4 regions of the Metabacillus sediminilitoris genome follow, and region 4 is predicted to be linked to each of the others. Evidence: riboswitches for the same ligand, from Rfam matches in the RefSeq annotation. Region 4 holds a riboswitch; each other region holds the start of a gene.
What was found. A riboswitch is a leader RNA that binds a small molecule or an ion and turns the genes downstream of it on or off. The one in region 4 is predicted to bind lysine.

Region 1 (4,336 bases), 1.6 Mb from region 4:
TCTGTTTTATATTCCGAAACCATTGGGAACGACTGCGGTCAGCAGGCCCCCACCGAAATCTGCCAGATACCAAATCATTCATATTCTGTTCATACTTGTTTACCAATTGTTTATAAAGGCTTACATCCAAATCATCAAATGTAGAACTAATTTTGGCACCAGGCTGCAGATTCGGATTCTGCCATTTTTTATTTCCATACCATGGCCCTGCTTCTAAAACCAACACCTTTAATCCCATTTCACCAAGTTCTTTCGCGATGACGGCTCCGCCACCGCCAGAACCAATGACAATCACGTCCTCTTTCGCCATGAATCTTCCCCCCTCTTATGCGGAAATGCCATTAAGTATCCACGAAAATCACGATAGCCAAAAGCAGGACCTGGATATTGTACTTCGATCCAGCCTGGTGGAAAATATTCGATTCGTCTAGATTCAGGCGGAAGTAGACGTGTTGATCCATATGCATTCCATTCCGAATAATGCCCAAACATCGTAAGTTGATTTAGTACATCCATCATATTTTGAATAAGTCCTGGGTTATTTTGATAAGGTGAAGGCAAATTTTCGAGATTCAATTCAAGTCGCTCCAATAGAGTAATAGCTTTTAACCTGTCACTCTCCATAAGAGAAGCAAATGGACCGCCTCCCGAAAAGGCACATACATTTAGAGGATATTTCACCTGTCCCGTTTGGATTAATTGTGCGGCTGCAACATCGAGCAATTGTGCTGTTGATTTTGAGAAGGTTGGATGAACTAGTTGTAATTGCATTTCTATTGGAATGCTTATAGAGTGATCTAAAATCCAAATTATATATTCATAAACACTTAGATCAAGTGCTTCATCTACTTGTGCCATTTTTATTATTTTATTATAGCTAGTAGTTGGTGGGATAATAGCGTGTTCGAGTGCCTGAAAAGTAGCTCTCGTATATGGATTATAGATTCCATTGTATGCTCTATTTTTCGCTATCTTGCTTACCCCCTTAAACGTTCAAAAATCATTTCATATTACTCTTTATCCTTATTTAGCTGATGATTTTTCTATGTCAGGAAGTTTCGGTTCATGGTAACAGTATCGATCGATCCATGAAAATAAAGATATGGACAAAAGAAAAAAGATCCTCTTAAAAGTAAAGGATCTTCTAAAATATTCGTCAATGTCGTTAATTACTACTATGAACTCCCATTCCTGCCTTAGTAACGGATATATTTGATGGACGATGGAGATCCCCTCCATACTAGGCGATTACCACTAATAAACAATGAAAGTGACCTTAATGAGTAGGCTTTTTTTTCAGTTCCATGTGAGTATCAGTTGGTATTTTATCAAGAATAATACTCGTCATAGAACCAATAAATGCACTTCCAATAATATCAGATGGATAATGATGGCCTACCCAAATACGTGAAAAGCCAGTTAAGCCTGCCAAAACCATCATGATTAAACCAAGGACACGGTTATAAAGAAAGATAGATGTTGAAATAGCAAATACTAACAGCGTGTGTTTACTAGGAAACGTTGAATCCATTTTTGATGGAATCAATATGCCTACGCGGCGTTTCATAAAAGGACGTGGTTTAAAATAAACCAATTTAATGATTGTATGTATGATCAAGGTAATCCCCGAAGATTTCACCGCATTTCCAGCAGCTTTTTTATTGGAATCATTTCTAAACCACATAACTATCAATACAAAAACAAATACATATCGAATCTTATTTGAAATCACTATCATCAATAAATCAATGGGTGTACAACGTCCTGATAGACCGTTGATGATATTAAAAGCTTTGTTGTTCATAAAAAAGGATCTCCTAACCTTATAGATATAAATAAAATTCCCCGTGAAGCAGGAATTATGTATAGATAACTCTAATTAGTTGCAACAATAAACGAAAGCAATCATATCTTACAGTTACCTGAAGAACTGCTGTCTCGTACCAAATGTACAAGTATATTTGGTATTTTATTGAAACTTTTTCTTTCGTTTAAAATAAGTGGTGGTGGATTCATGTGTTAGTAGATGCTTATTAAGGAGTTGGTTTTATTGGACCTACTTGTAGGCATATTACACTTTGTTGGTGAAATCACTTCTGCTGCAGCTATGGCAGCTTGGAGTTATTTTCATGAAAAACTTGAACGGAATAATTGATATAATGGGGGGGCTAGTCTGTTTCGATTAGTCTCTTTTTATATCGCATTTTCTTTTGAAGGACATCAATCTGTATGTTATTCAAGTGTCTAAAACGTCATATCATTATAATTACTTAGACAGGAAGAATTCAGATGTTATGATCAAAAGGCAAGTTTAACAGAGCTTATAAAATAATAAATACCCAAAGAAGTTGGCGTATTCCATCCAAGATAAAAAATCATAATTTCCTTGCAATTGAAAGAATTATCTGTTATATTACACTCAATTACATATTTCTTATTTCAAAACCTTTTGAAGTGAGGATAGAGGCGCAAAGATCATTAGTATACAATTCGAGGAGAATGAGATCCAGTGACGATTGTAGAAAGGGGTATTTGCCGAAGCGGAAAGAATCTCATGTTCTTGAAGCTGGTTCTGCTATTGAATAAATACAGAACTGTCATATAGGAAACTATATGGAGGGCTATCGCACGGGAACGATTTTTGATTCTTATTGTTTCTAATGCAACAGCGAATCCCTCGTTGTTGCTTTTTTGCGTTTATGGAAAATTGCCCTACCCTCCTCTTATTAAAAAATACAAAAAGGGTGTGTAGATATGAATTTTGGTCAAGTATTAACAGCAATGGTGACTCCGTTTGATCATAATGGTGAAATCGATTTTGAAGCTACGAGAACGTTAGTGAATCATCTTATTGATAATGGCTCTGATGGACTAGTGATCGCTGGGACAACAGGCGAATCACCAACACTAACAACTGAAGAAAAAGTAGAATTTTTTAAATTTGTTGTAAACGTTGTTGCAGGAAGAGTGCCAGTCATCGCTGGGACCGGCTCTAATAATACAAAAGCATCGATCAGCTTAACTCGTCTTGCTGAGGAAGCAGGAGTTGATGGCATTATGCTGGTCACTCCATACTATAACAAACCATCACAAGAAGGCATGTACCAGCATTTTAAAGCCATTGCCGAATCAACGGTATTACCAATCATGCTTTACAATATACCAGGTCGAAGTGTTGTTAACATGACGGTTGAAACGATTGTCCGCCTTTCAAACATAGAAAATATTGTTTGCATCAAAGAAGCAAGCGGTGACCTTGATGCGATGGCGCAAATCATAAGTAAATCAGCTAGTGATTTTACATTGTACAGCGGTGATGATGGCTTAACAGTACCTGTATTAGCGATTGGTGGGGCTGGAATTGTTTCCGTTGCTTCCCACATCATTGGCAATGAAATGCAAAATATGATCAACAGTTTTAAAAATGGCGATGTTATCAAAGCTGGTGTATTACATCGCGAGCTTCTGCCGATTATGAACGCATTGTTCGCTGCACCAAATCCATCACCTGTAAAAGCAGCCTTGAATATGCGCGGGATTCAAGTTGGCGGTGTTCGCTTGCCGATGGTGGCTTTGAATGATGACGAGACAAGAGCTTTAAAGAGTGTTCTTGAAGCTAGTAACATCAACGTTAGCAGCTAACTAACCATAAACAAAAGGATAGATGAACAGGCAAGTCCTTATCAAGACCAAAAAAGAGATAGATAAATGGAAGGACATGACATATTAGTCATTTATAATATGTCATGTCCTTTGTTCTTTATGGGAAGAAAGTAGGCTGTCTTAATTTCTCTTTGTCCTCAATAATTATCTGTGTACCCGCGTGTGCATCGAGTATTGAACTGATTACTTTTATCCAATCCCCAAAATTAGAGAGTACTTCTCCTTCCAGTTCGATTTTTTCATCACTTGTAAAGGCTTGAGTTGTAGTACCAATACTATCTAAAAATGTTCCAATGCTTCCAACCCAAGACGACAGTACTATTTGTCTTTCATTTTCATCTGCTCTAACTTCCTCACTAATCAACATAATTTTAGATAAATATAATGATTCCATTATTGCACCGATGAATTGAATCCAGACTGCAATGGAAACCTGTTTTTCAAGTTGGTTAATCAATTCCTTATTGTCATTATGACTACTTTCTTTGGTTTGATTTTTGGTTTCTGATTGAGTATTCACTTTATTTCACCCCATTCTTTATACACGTTATGCAATAATATGGACAAATGCGAATGTTAAATTTACTTTTGATGGGGATATAATTATTCAACTCCCTCTATATAGAAAGGAAAAAGCGATCCTTCTTTATTGAAGCATCGCATCCTTTCCTTT
Region 2 (4,336 bases), 330 kb from region 4:
TGGAAAAATGCTAACACTGGCTTTCCTCTTTCTCCTATTGCTGTCAGTGCAAAACCAAATAAAACAGAGAAAAAGATAATAGCTAACATATCTCCTTCGATAAAAGCAGTAAAAATATTGCTAGGAACGATATTGACAAATGTTTCAGCAATACCGTGAGTTTCTACATTCTCAGCTGTTTCAACATAACTATTGATATCGGTTTTTTGAATAGATCCCATATCCACTCCAGCACCAGGCTGGAATAAGTTCGCAACAACCAGACCAAGTATAATAGCGATTGTCGTAATGATTTCAAAGTAGAGGATCGTCTTACCACCTAAACGGCCAAGTTTTTTTGTATCGCCAACACTTGCAATCCCAACAATAATACTTGAGATGACAATTGGTATAACAATCATTTTTATTAATCTTAAAAATATATCACCGATCGGCTGTAAATATGCAGCTACTTGTGGATTACCATAAAAGATCGCTCCAACAATAATCCCAAGAATTAAACCGATGAGAATTTGCCAAGCAAGTCCAATTCTTTTCAACGTTATTCCTCCCATCTTACACTTATACATTATATATAATATCCTAAAAGAACTTTTTCTACAATAATAATAATTACGGTTAGGAAATAAGAACCACCCTATAGATACAAAGAACTTAATTGTTTAAATATTCAGTTTTAAATATTACAGAATAATAAAAAAGGTTTATTTTCACAAAACAGCTCCACTTTATAGGCCTAAATAATCAAATAATAAAAAACAAAGCAATAGGTATTTCTTCTCGATTTCACTTTGTGTTTTTGTCGGTTGGAATCGAACCACTTCCACACCCTTTAGAACCAATTTCAATTTTCACCTGTTATCTGGTCTGGAGGATGGCCCTTTAAGTCATGATCACCTTTCACTCACTATGATATTGGTATTGTCATATTAAAAATCAGCTTGTACAATTTTTACCAAGCTGATTTTTCGCTTTCATCTTTCCTGTCTAATAAGATATCGAGTGAATATGCAATATTTTAGTTTTTATTAGTAAGCTGGTGATTCTTTTTCCCGCGATTAATAATTGGGTACAAGATCACTCCAGCTGCGAATAGTCCTATTCCCAATGTAAATGTCACCATATCAGCTATTCCAGATTTAATGACATAAATCGAGTATATAAGGGCAAAAACTGCAATGATTCCATCTACCATACGCAATCCATTTTGATGATCATATGTCTGTCCTTTTATAATTAGCTTCAAGAAAAAAATAGCTGAGACTAAATATGGTATCAAATAAGCAAGCGTTGCTGATGTCGTTAAAAATGTATAGGCCTCACTTATCGTACCTGATATAACCGATAGAATAAATAATTGTGACATTGCATTTGTTAATGTTAATGCTCGTACAGGGCTTCCCTTTTTATTAACCTTAGCAAAATATTTCGGAAAGACTCCTTTTGCTGCCGCTTAATAAGGTACCTCAGCACTTAGCAGGATCCAACCAATTGTTGATCCAAATAAGGCAATAATAGCGAGTATCGCCATAACTGTCGCACCGGTGTCACCAATCATAACAGAAAGTGCATCCACAAACGGTTTATCAGAAGCTCTTAAAACCTCTTGCGGTAAAACCCCCATAATAAGCAACGTTATTCCCATATAGATCAATAACGCAATAAATAAGCCGATAACCGTGGCGCGGCTGACATCTCTTTGTGATTTTGCCCGTCCAGATAAAATAACAGCTGACTCAATTCCAACAAATGCCCAAAGTGTTGATATCATCGCCATGTTAATTTGAGAAGAAAGTCCATGTGTTTGACCTGCTGAATCTATTACTGGTGTATAAAGATCCCCAAGGTTTGAATATTGAAATGTGAATAGTGCTGCAACAATAAATAAAGCAAAACCCATTATTTTCGTAACTGTCGCAACTACATTTAATTTTCCTGCAGCATTAAGGTTTGTAATTAAGATAAAATGAGTTCCCCAAAGCAAGATTGTACAAATAGTAAATGTAACAAATCTTCCAACCTCAATATCTTGATTTCCAACTGTTAATAAAACAGTAGAAGCACTCATAATCGGGAAGAATGTTGACAAGTATCCTGCAAAACTTGTAATGATGGCAACATTACTAATCCAGTTCGCAATCCAATATCCCCAAACCATACTAAATCCGGCTATATCTCCCGTACGAGGTGATTCAAATAATTCACGGGCATAGCTTTGCGGACCGGCAGTTAAGTCAGGTCTTCGAATCGATAATTTCCCAAAAACTAGTGCAATCATTAATACACCAAGACCTGTAAGTAACCATGCCAATGCGACGCCAAGAGGACTTGCTGTCTGTGCTAGTGTGCTCGTCAGCATGAATATCCCTGAACCTACCATATTACCTACAACTAAAGAGGTTAAAATCAACAGCCCCCACTTTTTTTCTTTCATCATAAACCCTCCGAAAAAAGCGCATGAAATTGTATATTCATGCGCTTTGAATTCAAAAAAACCGCAACAATCTCTTCATAGCTCTCCATAGATGTTAATCTATGACAGTACTACACCTTTTTGATGCAGTCCCAGTATGGATAGCTGGTGTGGTTACCCATACTTCGGCAGCAATTCCTTTTGTGTTTATTTCTACAATCCCACCAGATCTCCAAAAACACTACTCATAACCGCTGCAACCTCTACCTCACCGAGATATGATGAGGATTTCACCTATATAATTGTTTAGTTTTGAGAATATCAAATCATTTTATCCAGTGTCAATAAGCTACTAAAATGCTTTAATATTCTTATTCTTCAGAACTAAATTTTTCGTTTCATTCTACTATTGAGAGTTATTCTTTAAGATGGTAGGGAACAGTAGTGACAATAACATCCTTTCTATAAAGAAGTACTGCACGAATGAGTAAACTTGACTGATTGTGAAGAATATTATGCCATTTTTTCTTTGGAATGAACTGCGGTATCAATACAGTTACCCGATAGTTCGATTCGTTTGCTTTATGTTCTACTGTGTCAATGAACTTTTTTAACGGATGGATAATACTTCTGTAATAAGAGTAAAGTGTAACTAATCTTATATCAGGCTGCCATTTTTGCCATTTTTCTTCAAATGTTTTTACATCTTTTCTTTCAAAGGAAACATACACCGCAATAATTTGATCTGCCTTAAGAGACTTTGCATAGTTTAGCGAGTTTTCAACCACATGAGTGATTCCAGCTACAGGTACAATAATGACATTTCCTTCAATTGGTTTAACAGGATCACAAGTTGTTATCCTTAGCTGGTTTCCTACCGCCAAATAATGACTTTTAATCCGATGAAAGATGATAACAAGTAATGGTAAGAAAATTAAAACAGACCATACTTGACCAAATTTGGTGATAAAAAATGTTAACATAACTAGAAAACTAATTAAGGCACCAATGAAATTGATCACTAATTTAACAATCCAGCCTTTAGGCTTTTCTCGAATCCATTTTACGAGCATCCCGGTCTGAGATAATGTAAAAGGTATAAAAACTCCTACAGCATAAAGTGGTATCAATTGTTCTGTTTGGCCTTTAAAAACAATGATTAACAGAATTGATGCGGCTCCTAGAAAAATAATTCCATTTGAATACCCTAAACGATCGCCTCTTATCGTAAACATCCTTGCAATATATTTATCCTTAGCAAGGTTAAAGGCGAGTAATGGAAATGCTGAATATCCGGTATTCGCAGCAAGTACAAGGATCATAGCTGTTGTTCCCTGTATGAAATAGTACATGAAATTTCTTCCAAACGTTTCTGCAGCAATTTGTGAGACAACCGTCTCCTCAGCTTTTGGTGTAATGCCATAGTAATAAGCTAAATAAACGATTCCCGAAAATAAGATAGCTAGTAAAATCCCCATTGCCATTAATGTTTTTGCAGCATTTTTCGGACCGGGATCTTTAAAGTTAGGAATAGCGTTAGAAATGGCTTCAACACCAGTTAATGCTGAACTCCCAGATGCAAAAGCTCTTAGCAGCAAAAATAAGGTAATACCAGTTACTGGTGTGCCTATAGGTGAATGTAAATCTGGTGAGACATTGCCAGTTAGTATATTATTAATTCCTACTCCAATCAGAATAAATAACGCCAATACAAATAAGTAAACTGGATAAGCTAACACAGAGGCTGACTCTGTTATTCCCCTTAAATTTAAAATCGTTAAAAAGATAACCAAAATACATGCAATTAGGACATTATAGTCATGTAAGTTTGGAAAAGCAGAAGTAATCGCATCCGTTCCAGCAGATACACTTACTGCTACGGTAAGTATATAATCGACTAATAACGACCCCCCTGCAATTAAC
Region 3 (4,336 bases), 1.2 Mb from region 4:
GTGGATGTAAAGCCTTTTTCAAAAATTCGCGGTAAATCCTTAGAATCAATGCCCCTGCCAAAGTCTTGAATTTCTAAAATCGTTTGATCATCATGCTTATAGCTTCGAATGATGATATCGCCTGAATCACTATATTTTACCGCATTAGATAATAGCTGTCTTATAATAAAAGCCAGCCATTTTGCATCACTAAGTACCTCGGTTACCTCAAGCTGTATATCAAAGCCAACCCCTTTTTGAATACACCATGTTTGTAACGTTTTAAGCTCTTTTGTGATGATGGCTTTAATAGGAAGCATCTCTAAATATAAGTCATTTTCAATAAAGGTAATCCGTTTTTGATGGAGGTGCTGATCTAATAGCAGGTGGATACGCAGCCATTCATAGGTTAGTTGTGATTTTAATGCATAGTCATCTAATCTTTCTATCATTAAATGCATCGCTGTCAAAGGTGTCTTTACCTCATGAATCCAAGATAAAAGTTCATCTTTTTCATGCTCAACAATCATTCGATTTTGTGAAACAATAAGTTTCAATTGTTTTGTTTGGTCAGTGATCCGTTTTTCAATTATCTTTTCAAAGGGACTATCCGATTCATTTAAGCTTGTTAAATCTAGATGATCTTCCCATTCTTCTAATCTTTTATAAAACTTAGTTTCTTTGTTGTAACGGATAAACAAAAAAAGACTAAACACGATCATGCATATGAAAATCAAATAGACTACAGACTGGAATGGGATCGTTGTATCTATATAAGCGATAAAGAGGATAATCAACTGCTGGAATAAAAAGAAAAGAATCCAGCTTCGCCTTTCCATTAAGAATGTTTTAACCATTTGCATCTTCCTCTTCAATTGCAATATAACCCTGTCCAATTTTTGTTTCAATATAACGCCCCAACCCGAGTTCTTCTAGTTTTTTCCGCAATCGATTAACATTGACGGTTAAGGTATTATCACTTACAAACCGTTCGTCATCCCATAAGCTTCTTATTAATTCTTCACGGCTTACGATCTTATTTTTATGTTCGATTAGTATTTTTAATATGAAAACTTCATTTTTTGTTAATTCGATTGAGCCTGCGTCATTAGTTACCACATTTTTTTCATAATCAACCGTTGCCCCGCTCCATGTTTTGAGGGATATAGGTTCAGTGTTGTAATTGTATACTCGCCGAAGAATAGCTTGTATTTTTGCAATGAGTACATCAAAATGGAATGGCTTTTGGATAAAATCATCAGCTCCAAGCTGCATAGACATCACCATATCAGTCGGATGATCACGCGAGGATAAGAAAATAATTGGAACGTTTGAGTGTGTTCGAATCATTCGGCACCAATGAAATCCATCAAATTTCGGCAATTGAATATCTATAATGACTAGATCTGGCTTTATGGCAGTAAACTCTTGAATTACTTTACTAAAATCGTTAATTCCATAAACATCATAAGACCACCCAGTCAATCGATCCTTAATTTCTTGAAATAGTGTTTCATCATCTTCAATTAGCAATAGTTTAAACAATCGATTCACCACACTTTACTTGTATGTCTTATTTAAAGAGTATAGCAAAAAGATTCTATGTTCTATAGGTAATTTTGTAAATATAAGGAAGGTTAGTGACTCTTTATGAAAACCATATACTAAAATTTACCTATTTAAAGCTGTGTTGACAGATTGCATATGTTATTGTAGGATAATAGACATATAATTTAATAGTAACCTCACTTTTTACAGTGAGGTAGAGGCGCGGTATTTAACAGTCTGTAGTGGAGTTTAGAGAAAACGATGATGCTATGGAGAAGGAAATGTCGCCGAAGCGGGTAATATTCTCAGTATTACTAGCTGGGTCTGTAGTTAAGAGCTGCAGGACTGTCTCAATAAACATCCCGGTTTATTGAGTTGTGCTATCTCATTTGGGGAAAGAAGAGGACTTTAAGGTGACTATACATACGGCCTGAGTTTATCTCAGGCCGTTTTTTATTTAGTTAAAACCAGAAAACAGGGGGAGAAGATAATGATGAGAAGAAAATTACCATTTTTTATCGTCACATTACTTTCAGCTATTATCCTATTAGCAGGATGTGGCACAAGCAGCAGTCCAGAATCTTCATCTAAAGACGATAATACATTCAAGGTTGGTCTTGAGGCTGGATATGCACCATTTAACTGGACGCAAACAGGTGATGAAAATGGTGCTGTTAAAATTGATGGCAATGCAGAATATGCTGGCGGTTATGATGTTGAGATCGCTAAAAAAATTGCTGATGGTTTAGGAAAAGAATTAGTGATTGTAAAAACAGAATGGGACGGACTTGTTCCGGCTTTAACTTCAGGTAAAATCGATGCGATTATCGCAGGCATGTCGCCGACAGCTGAACGAAAAGAAACAATCGATTTCTCAGACAACTATTATAAATCAGATTTAGTTATGGTCGTTAAAAAAGGCAGCAAGTATGATGGTGCTACTTCAATCCAAGATTTCAAAGGAGCTAAAGTAACAGCTCAATTAAATACATTCCATTATTCAGTCATTGATCAAATTGAAGGTGTCGCGAAAGAGCCAGCTATGGATAACTTCCCAGCAATGAGGGTGGCTCTTGAATCAGGAGTCATTGATGGTTACGTTTCAGAGCGACCTGAAGCTGTTAGTGCATCAGCTGCTAACGAAAATTTTGCAATGGTTGAATTTACTAAAGGATTTGAAACATCTGATGATGATACAGCAATTGCTGTAGGTGTTGCAAAGGACAGTGAATTGACAGAAAAAATCAATGAAATTTTAGCAGGTATTTCAGAGGAAGAACGTACTAGTATCATGGATGCGGCGATTAAAAATCAACCAGCAGCAGAATAAGGATCAAGTTAAAACCGGCTGTAACTTCTTACAGTCGGTTTTATGATGAAGTAAAGGAGGAGAACCATGACATTTGAGTGGATCATAAAAATTATTACAGAAAACTGGCCGATGTTCCTGCGTGGAGCAGGAGTAACACTTTTAATTGCATTAATAGGTACTATTTTTGGAGCGGTCATCGGATTGCTGGCGGGAGTTATTCGTACGATTCCAATGCCTGAAAAAGGTGCAAAAAAGATTTTATTAAAAGTGATTAATGTCATTCTTTCGATTTATATTGAATTTTTCCGCGGAACACCGATGATTGTGCAAGCGATGGTTATTTTTTATGGCTCAGCTTTAGCGTATGGGATCGATATGGATCCGTTAGCTGCAGCAATCTTTATCGTGTCGATTAATACAGGAGCTTATATGGCTGAGATTGTTCGCGGTGGTGTTGTATCGATTGATAAAGGCCAATTTGAAGCAGCACATGCGTTAGGAATGAATCATCTACAAACAATGATGAATGTCGTATTGCCGCAAGTGGTTCGTAATATTCTTCCGGCAACAGGTAATCAGTTTGTCATTAATATTAAAGATACCTCTGTTCTTAACGTTATTTCGGTAACCGAATTATATTTCCAAACAAAATCAATTGCAGGTAATAACTTTAGATATTTCGAATCATTCTTTGTAGCATGTGTGATTTATTTTATTATGACGTTTGCAGTTACAAGAATATTACGTTATATCGAAAAGAAATTAGATGGTCCTGATAACTACACAATGAATGTACATGATGCTGAAAAATAACAGAAGAAGGAGGAGAGACTATGGAAAAAGTAATTGAAGTACAACATTTAAGTAAATCCTATGGAACTCATGAAGTTTTAAAAGATATTGATTTCACGGTAAATAAAGGAGAAGTAGTCACTATCATCGGTTCCTCTGGATCTGGTAAATCGACTCTTCTTCGTTGTATTAATTTGCTAGAAAAACCAAGCGGCGGTCAAATTATCTATAATGGTGAAAATATTTTAGACGATAAGCATGATATCAACTCATATCGTCAGCATTTAGGGATGGTCTTTCAGCAATTTAACTTATTTAACAATCATAATGTCCTTGGAAATTGTGTTGTAGGTCAAGTAAAAGTGTTGAAGCGTTCTAAGGAAGAGGCCGAGAAAGTGGCAATGAAATATTTGAAAGTCGTTGGGATGGATAAATACATGAACGCCAAACCAAGACAATTATCAGGCGGTCAAAAACAACGTGTAGCAATAGCCCGTGCCCTTTCAATGGAACCTGATGTGATGTTATTTGATGAACCAACTTCAGCACTTGACCCAGAGATGGTTGGCGAAGTTCTTAAAGTTATGAAGGAGCTTGCTAAAACAGGGCTAACGATGTTGATCGTCACACATGAAATGGAATTTGCGAAGGAAGTATCTGATCGTGTTGTCTTTATGGATAAGGGAGTTATTGCGGAAGAAGGAA
Region 4 (4,336 bases):
ACAGTTATATATGTCGGCAAAGCCAAAGTATTAAGAAACAGAGTACGTTCCTATTTTAGAGGATCACATGATGGGAAAACATTACGATTAGTAAACGAAATTGTTGATTTTGAATATATTGTTACTTCATCAAACTTAGAGGCACTAATTTTAGAATTAAATTTAATTAAAAAGTATGATCCAAAATATAATGTGATGTTAAAGGATGATAAAACATATCCATTTATAAAAATTACAAATGAACGTCATCCGCGGTTACTTGCAACGAGAAAAGTTAAAAAAGACAAGGGCAAGTATTTTGGCCCATACCCAAACGTACAATCTGCTCGTGAGACAATCAAACTTCTAGATCGGTTATATCCACTAAGAAAATGTTCCACATTACCTGATCGAGTCTGTCTTTATTATCACATGGGACAATGCTTAGCACCATGTGTAAAAGATGTTTCAGAAGAAACGAATCGTCAGATGGTAGAAGAAATCACCAAATTTCTTAATGGCGGATATAAAAACATTAAAGAAGAGCTAACGGAAAAAATGGTCAAAGCATCAGAAGCATTAGAATTCGAACGTGCGAAGGAATTCCGTGACCAAATCCTCCATATTGAAGCAACGATGGAAAAGCAAAAAATGACGCTAAATGACTTTGTTGATCGTGATGTGTTTGGGTATGCCTATGATAAAGGGTGGATGTGTGTTCAAGTCTTCTTCATTCGCCAAGGTAAGTTAATTGAACGCGAAGTATCAATGTTCCCGATATATGATAGTCCGGAGCAAGAGTTTTTAACGTATCTAGGGCAATTTTATTTGAAAGCAAATCACTTTGTTCCAAAGGAAATATTATTACCAGATAGTATTGAAAATGGATTAGTCGAGCAGCTTTTAGATGTAACAACATTACAGCCAAAGCGAGGTAAAAAGAAGGATTTAATTTTATTGGCACATAAAAATGCAAAGATCGCGCTTAAAGAAAAATTCTTTTTAATTGAACGTGATGAAGAAAGAACCATAAAAGCTGTTGAAAACCTTGGTGATAAACTTGGCATTCATACACCACACCGCATTGAGGCATTTGATAATTCTAATATTCAAGGAACAGATCCTGTATCAGCAATGGTTGTTTTTGAAGATGGAAAACCAGCTAAAAAGCATTACAGAAAATATAAAATAAAAGGTGTTCAAGGTCCTGATGACTACGAATCTATGAGAGAGGTTGTTAGAAGACGATATAGTCGTGCACTTAAAGAAGAACTTCCATTACCAGACCTAGTCATTATTGATGGAGGAAAAGGACATTTAGCTGCTGCCCAAGATGTTCTGGAAAATGAGTTAGCCCTTAATATCCCTGTTGCAGGTCTTGTAAAAGATGATAAACATCGAACTTCTGAGTTACTTATTGGATCTCCGCCTGTCTTTATCCAATTGGAGAGAAATAGTCAGGAATTTTATCTACTTCAACGAATTCAAGATGAAGTTCATCGTTTTGCCATCACATTTCATCGTCAGCTCCGCGGTAAAAATGCATTTCAATCTGTTTTAGACGAAATTCCAGGTGTAGGGGCACAACGAAAGAAATTGCTTTTAAAACATTTCGGATCTTTAAAGAAAATGAAAGAAGCAAGTATTGAGCAGTTTAAAGAAGCTGGAATGCCTGAGAATCTTGCCAAACAAATCGTTGAGTATCTAAAAGAATAGGTTGTTATTTTCGGTATTATCTGATAGGATATTAATTAATTTCATACTTTGATCGTAAGTTTGTTAAATGATGGTAGAGGTGCGAATTTCAAGAGTAACCAGTTCGAGGAGAATGGTATCCAAGGACAGCTGGTGAAAGGGGTATTCGCCGAAGTGATTAAAGCACCATTTGCTTTATTTGCTGGTTTTACATTTAAGAGATGTAAAATTGTCAAGAAAAATTTTCTTGGAGAGCTATCTCATTGTAAGAAACGAAGTTTGTTTCGTTTTTATAAGCAATGGGATGTTTTTCGTCTCATTGCTTTTTTTATTGCTTAGGAAATGATCTAGCTCTTGAACTGTGGATAAGCACATGGCATCCAGAACCGTTATTTTGAACAAAGTGCATTCAAAATGCAATTTGTGCGTATTTTGACTTTCGACAGTCTCGATTTGTCGGTGATGGTGACGCGCCTGCGCTTTTGAAAGAGACTCTAACCTTTTTATCAGACATATCCGATCATTGAATATAACAGAAGGGTGAGATTGTGTTGGGTATAATTGTTCAAAAATTCGGTGGTACCTCAGTCGGTACTGTTGAAAGAATTCTTAATGTTGCAAACCGTGTTATTCAAGAGAAAGAGAATGGGAATGATGTCGTTGTTGTTGTTTCAGCAATGGGTAAATCGACAGATCATCTTGTAGAACTTGCAGGACAAATAACCTCAAAACCTAATAAAAGGGAAATGGATATGCTTCTTACAACTGGTGAACAAGTTACAATTTCCTTATTATCAATGGCACTTCAGGAAAAAGGTTATCAAGCTATTTCGTTTACAGGATGGCAAGCAGGTATTGAAACAGAAGCAAGTCATGGAAATGCAAGAATTACTAATATTAATACAGACCAAATATTAAAGGAATTAGCTGAGGAGAAAATAGTCGTTGTCGCTGGATTTCAAGGTGTGTCAGATGAGAATCAAATTACAACATTAGGCAGGGGCGGTTCTGATACTACTGCAGTTGCACTAGCTGCCGCTTTAAAAGCGGATAAATGTGATATTTATACAGATGTAACAGGTGTTTACACAACAGACCCAAGGTATGTGAAGGGTGCTCGCAAACTTGAGACTATTTCCTATGATGAAATGCTTGAGTTGGCTAATTTGGGGGCAGGTGTTTTACATCCGCGTGCAGTAGAATTTGCAAAAAACTACAATGTATTGTTAGAAGTTCGTTCCAGTATGGAAAATGAAAGAGGGACGATAATTGGGGAGGAATCAAACATGGAAGAAAACTTAATCGTTAGAGGTATTGCATTTGAAGATCAAGTAACAAGAGTATCAGTATTAGGTTTACCTAATGAATTACCGACACTTTCTACTATTTTTTCAAGATTAGCTAATCACGGAATAAATGTTGATATTATCATACAAAATACAACGAGTGTTAATAAAACATCGATATCATTTTCTATTAAAACAAGTGATCTTGATGATACAAATACAATTCTTAAGCAACTTAAAGCTGACCTAAATTATGAGAGAATTGAAGTAGAATCAGGACTTGCAAAAGTATCAATTGTGGGTTCTGGTATGGTTTCAAACCCTGGTGTTGCAGCTGAAATGTTTGCTGTGTTAGCTGGTCAGGGAGTTGAAGTGAAAATGGTGAGTACTTCGGAAATAAAGGTTTCAACAGTAATTGCTCAAGAACAAATGGTTCCTGCTGTTGATGTGCTTCACAGTACATTCGAACTATCTAAAGAAGTAACGAGAATATAATAGAATAGTGAGGGGGGCACTTATGTGCAACCCCCTGCTATAAAATTAGCTCATAATGAGTGACATTACAATTTTCGATTGCTTCTTTTACCTATTGGATGTTGTTCTTCAAGTATGTCTTTATGGTCCCATTTAACTGTGAATACAACTTTATTGGCACGTTTTTTAACTTGTTCATATGTTTCAGTTATGTGCTTATTGATTGCTTGGAGCTGTTCTGCAATGAAGCCGGCTTCTAATTGAAAGGTGTATTCATTAGCTTTATTAAATCGGATTGAAATGAGCTCTCCATGCAGCTCAAATTCCATTTCATTATTTTTTTTATGTAGTAAGGTAAGTGTACCCCAACCTGCTGATTCAAAAAAAGCGGAGATCTCATCAATTGTATCGACCGGATATTTACGAGCTAATCCTTTGCCGGCCCAATAAAGCATTTGAGCATGATCCTGACCAAGTATATCTGGGAGCAAGACCTCTCTAAGTAATTCAAAACCGAATGCTGGTACTTGGATATCTTTTAATTCTTCCATATTTACAAGGATTGATTGTTTATTCACGGTATTCCCCTCTTTCTCTGCTTTATTATATAACAAGAACTACTATGAAAAACATGTAATATGAATTAAAAATCAAATTATTGTACAATTGTTAAGCCACAATCTTAGGGAAAAATACTGCGATTAATTAAAATTAAAGATTTGTCGAAAAATTAAAATTTATGAACGCGTTTTCTTGACGCTTAAACTTTATGGGAGTAAAATGAATTTGTCACATTTTATCTCTACTTAACTGGTAGATTATTAGTTACATACTGCCTGTTACCACCCAGGATATTTTCTATATCTTCACGGTGACTACCCTATGATAATAGATTAAGTTTA

Region 1: linked by a shared signal. The riboswitch ahead of dapA (4-hydroxy-tetrahydrodipicolinate synthase) and the one ahead of GMB29_RS20635 (aspartate kinase) in region 4 are both predicted to bind lysine.
Region 2: linked by a shared signal. The riboswitch ahead of GMB29_RS22310 (amino acid permease) and the one ahead of GMB29_RS20635 (aspartate kinase) in region 4 are both predicted to bind lysine.
Region 3: linked by a shared signal. The riboswitch ahead of GMB29_RS26465 (transporter substrate-binding domain-containing protein) and the one ahead of GMB29_RS20635 (aspartate kinase) in region 4 are both predicted to bind lysine.

Annotation. Positions count from the first base shown of each region.
Region 1 is NZ_CP046266.1:2,671,114-2,675,449, reverse strand. Features, by position in the region: gene GMB29_RS12665 (GMC family oxidoreductase N-terminal domain-containing protein) at 1-310, opposite strand, end outside; gene GMB29_RS12660 (hypothetical protein) at 292-858, opposite strand; gene GMB29_RS12655 (undecaprenyl-diphosphatase) at 1,277-1,804, opposite strand; lysine riboswitch at 2,454-2,632, shown strand; gene dapA (4-hydroxy-tetrahydrodipicolinate synthase) at 2,755-3,642, shown strand; gene GMB29_RS12645 (hypothetical protein) at 3,761-4,183, opposite strand.
Region 2 is NZ_CP046266.1:4,615,053-4,619,388, forward strand. Features, by position in the region: gene GMB29_RS22305 (cation:dicarboxylate symporter family transporter) at 1-539, opposite strand, end outside; partial or broken gene GMB29_RS22310 (amino acid permease) at 1,019-2,437, opposite strand; lysine riboswitch at 2,505-2,687, opposite strand; gene GMB29_RS22315 (APC family permease) at 2,830-4,336, opposite strand, start outside.
Region 3 is NZ_CP046266.1:5,518,487-5,522,822, reverse strand. Features, by position in the region: gene GMB29_RS26475 (sensor histidine kinase) at 1-836, opposite strand, end outside; gene GMB29_RS26470 (response regulator transcription factor) at 829-1,524, opposite strand; lysine riboswitch at 1,735-1,918, shown strand; gene GMB29_RS26465 (transporter substrate-binding domain-containing protein) at 2,021-2,857, shown strand; gene GMB29_RS26460 (amino acid ABC transporter permease) at 2,924-3,652, shown strand; gene GMB29_RS26455 (amino acid ABC transporter ATP-binding protein) at 3,673-4,336, shown strand, end outside.
Region 4 is NZ_CP046266.1:4,280,310-4,284,645, reverse strand. Features, by position in the region: gene uvrC (excinuclease ABC subunit UvrC) at 1-1,695, shown strand, start outside; lysine riboswitch at 1,762-1,940, shown strand; gene GMB29_RS20635 (aspartate kinase) at 2,226-3,455, shown strand; gene GMB29_RS20630 (YslB family protein) at 3,521-3,985, opposite strand.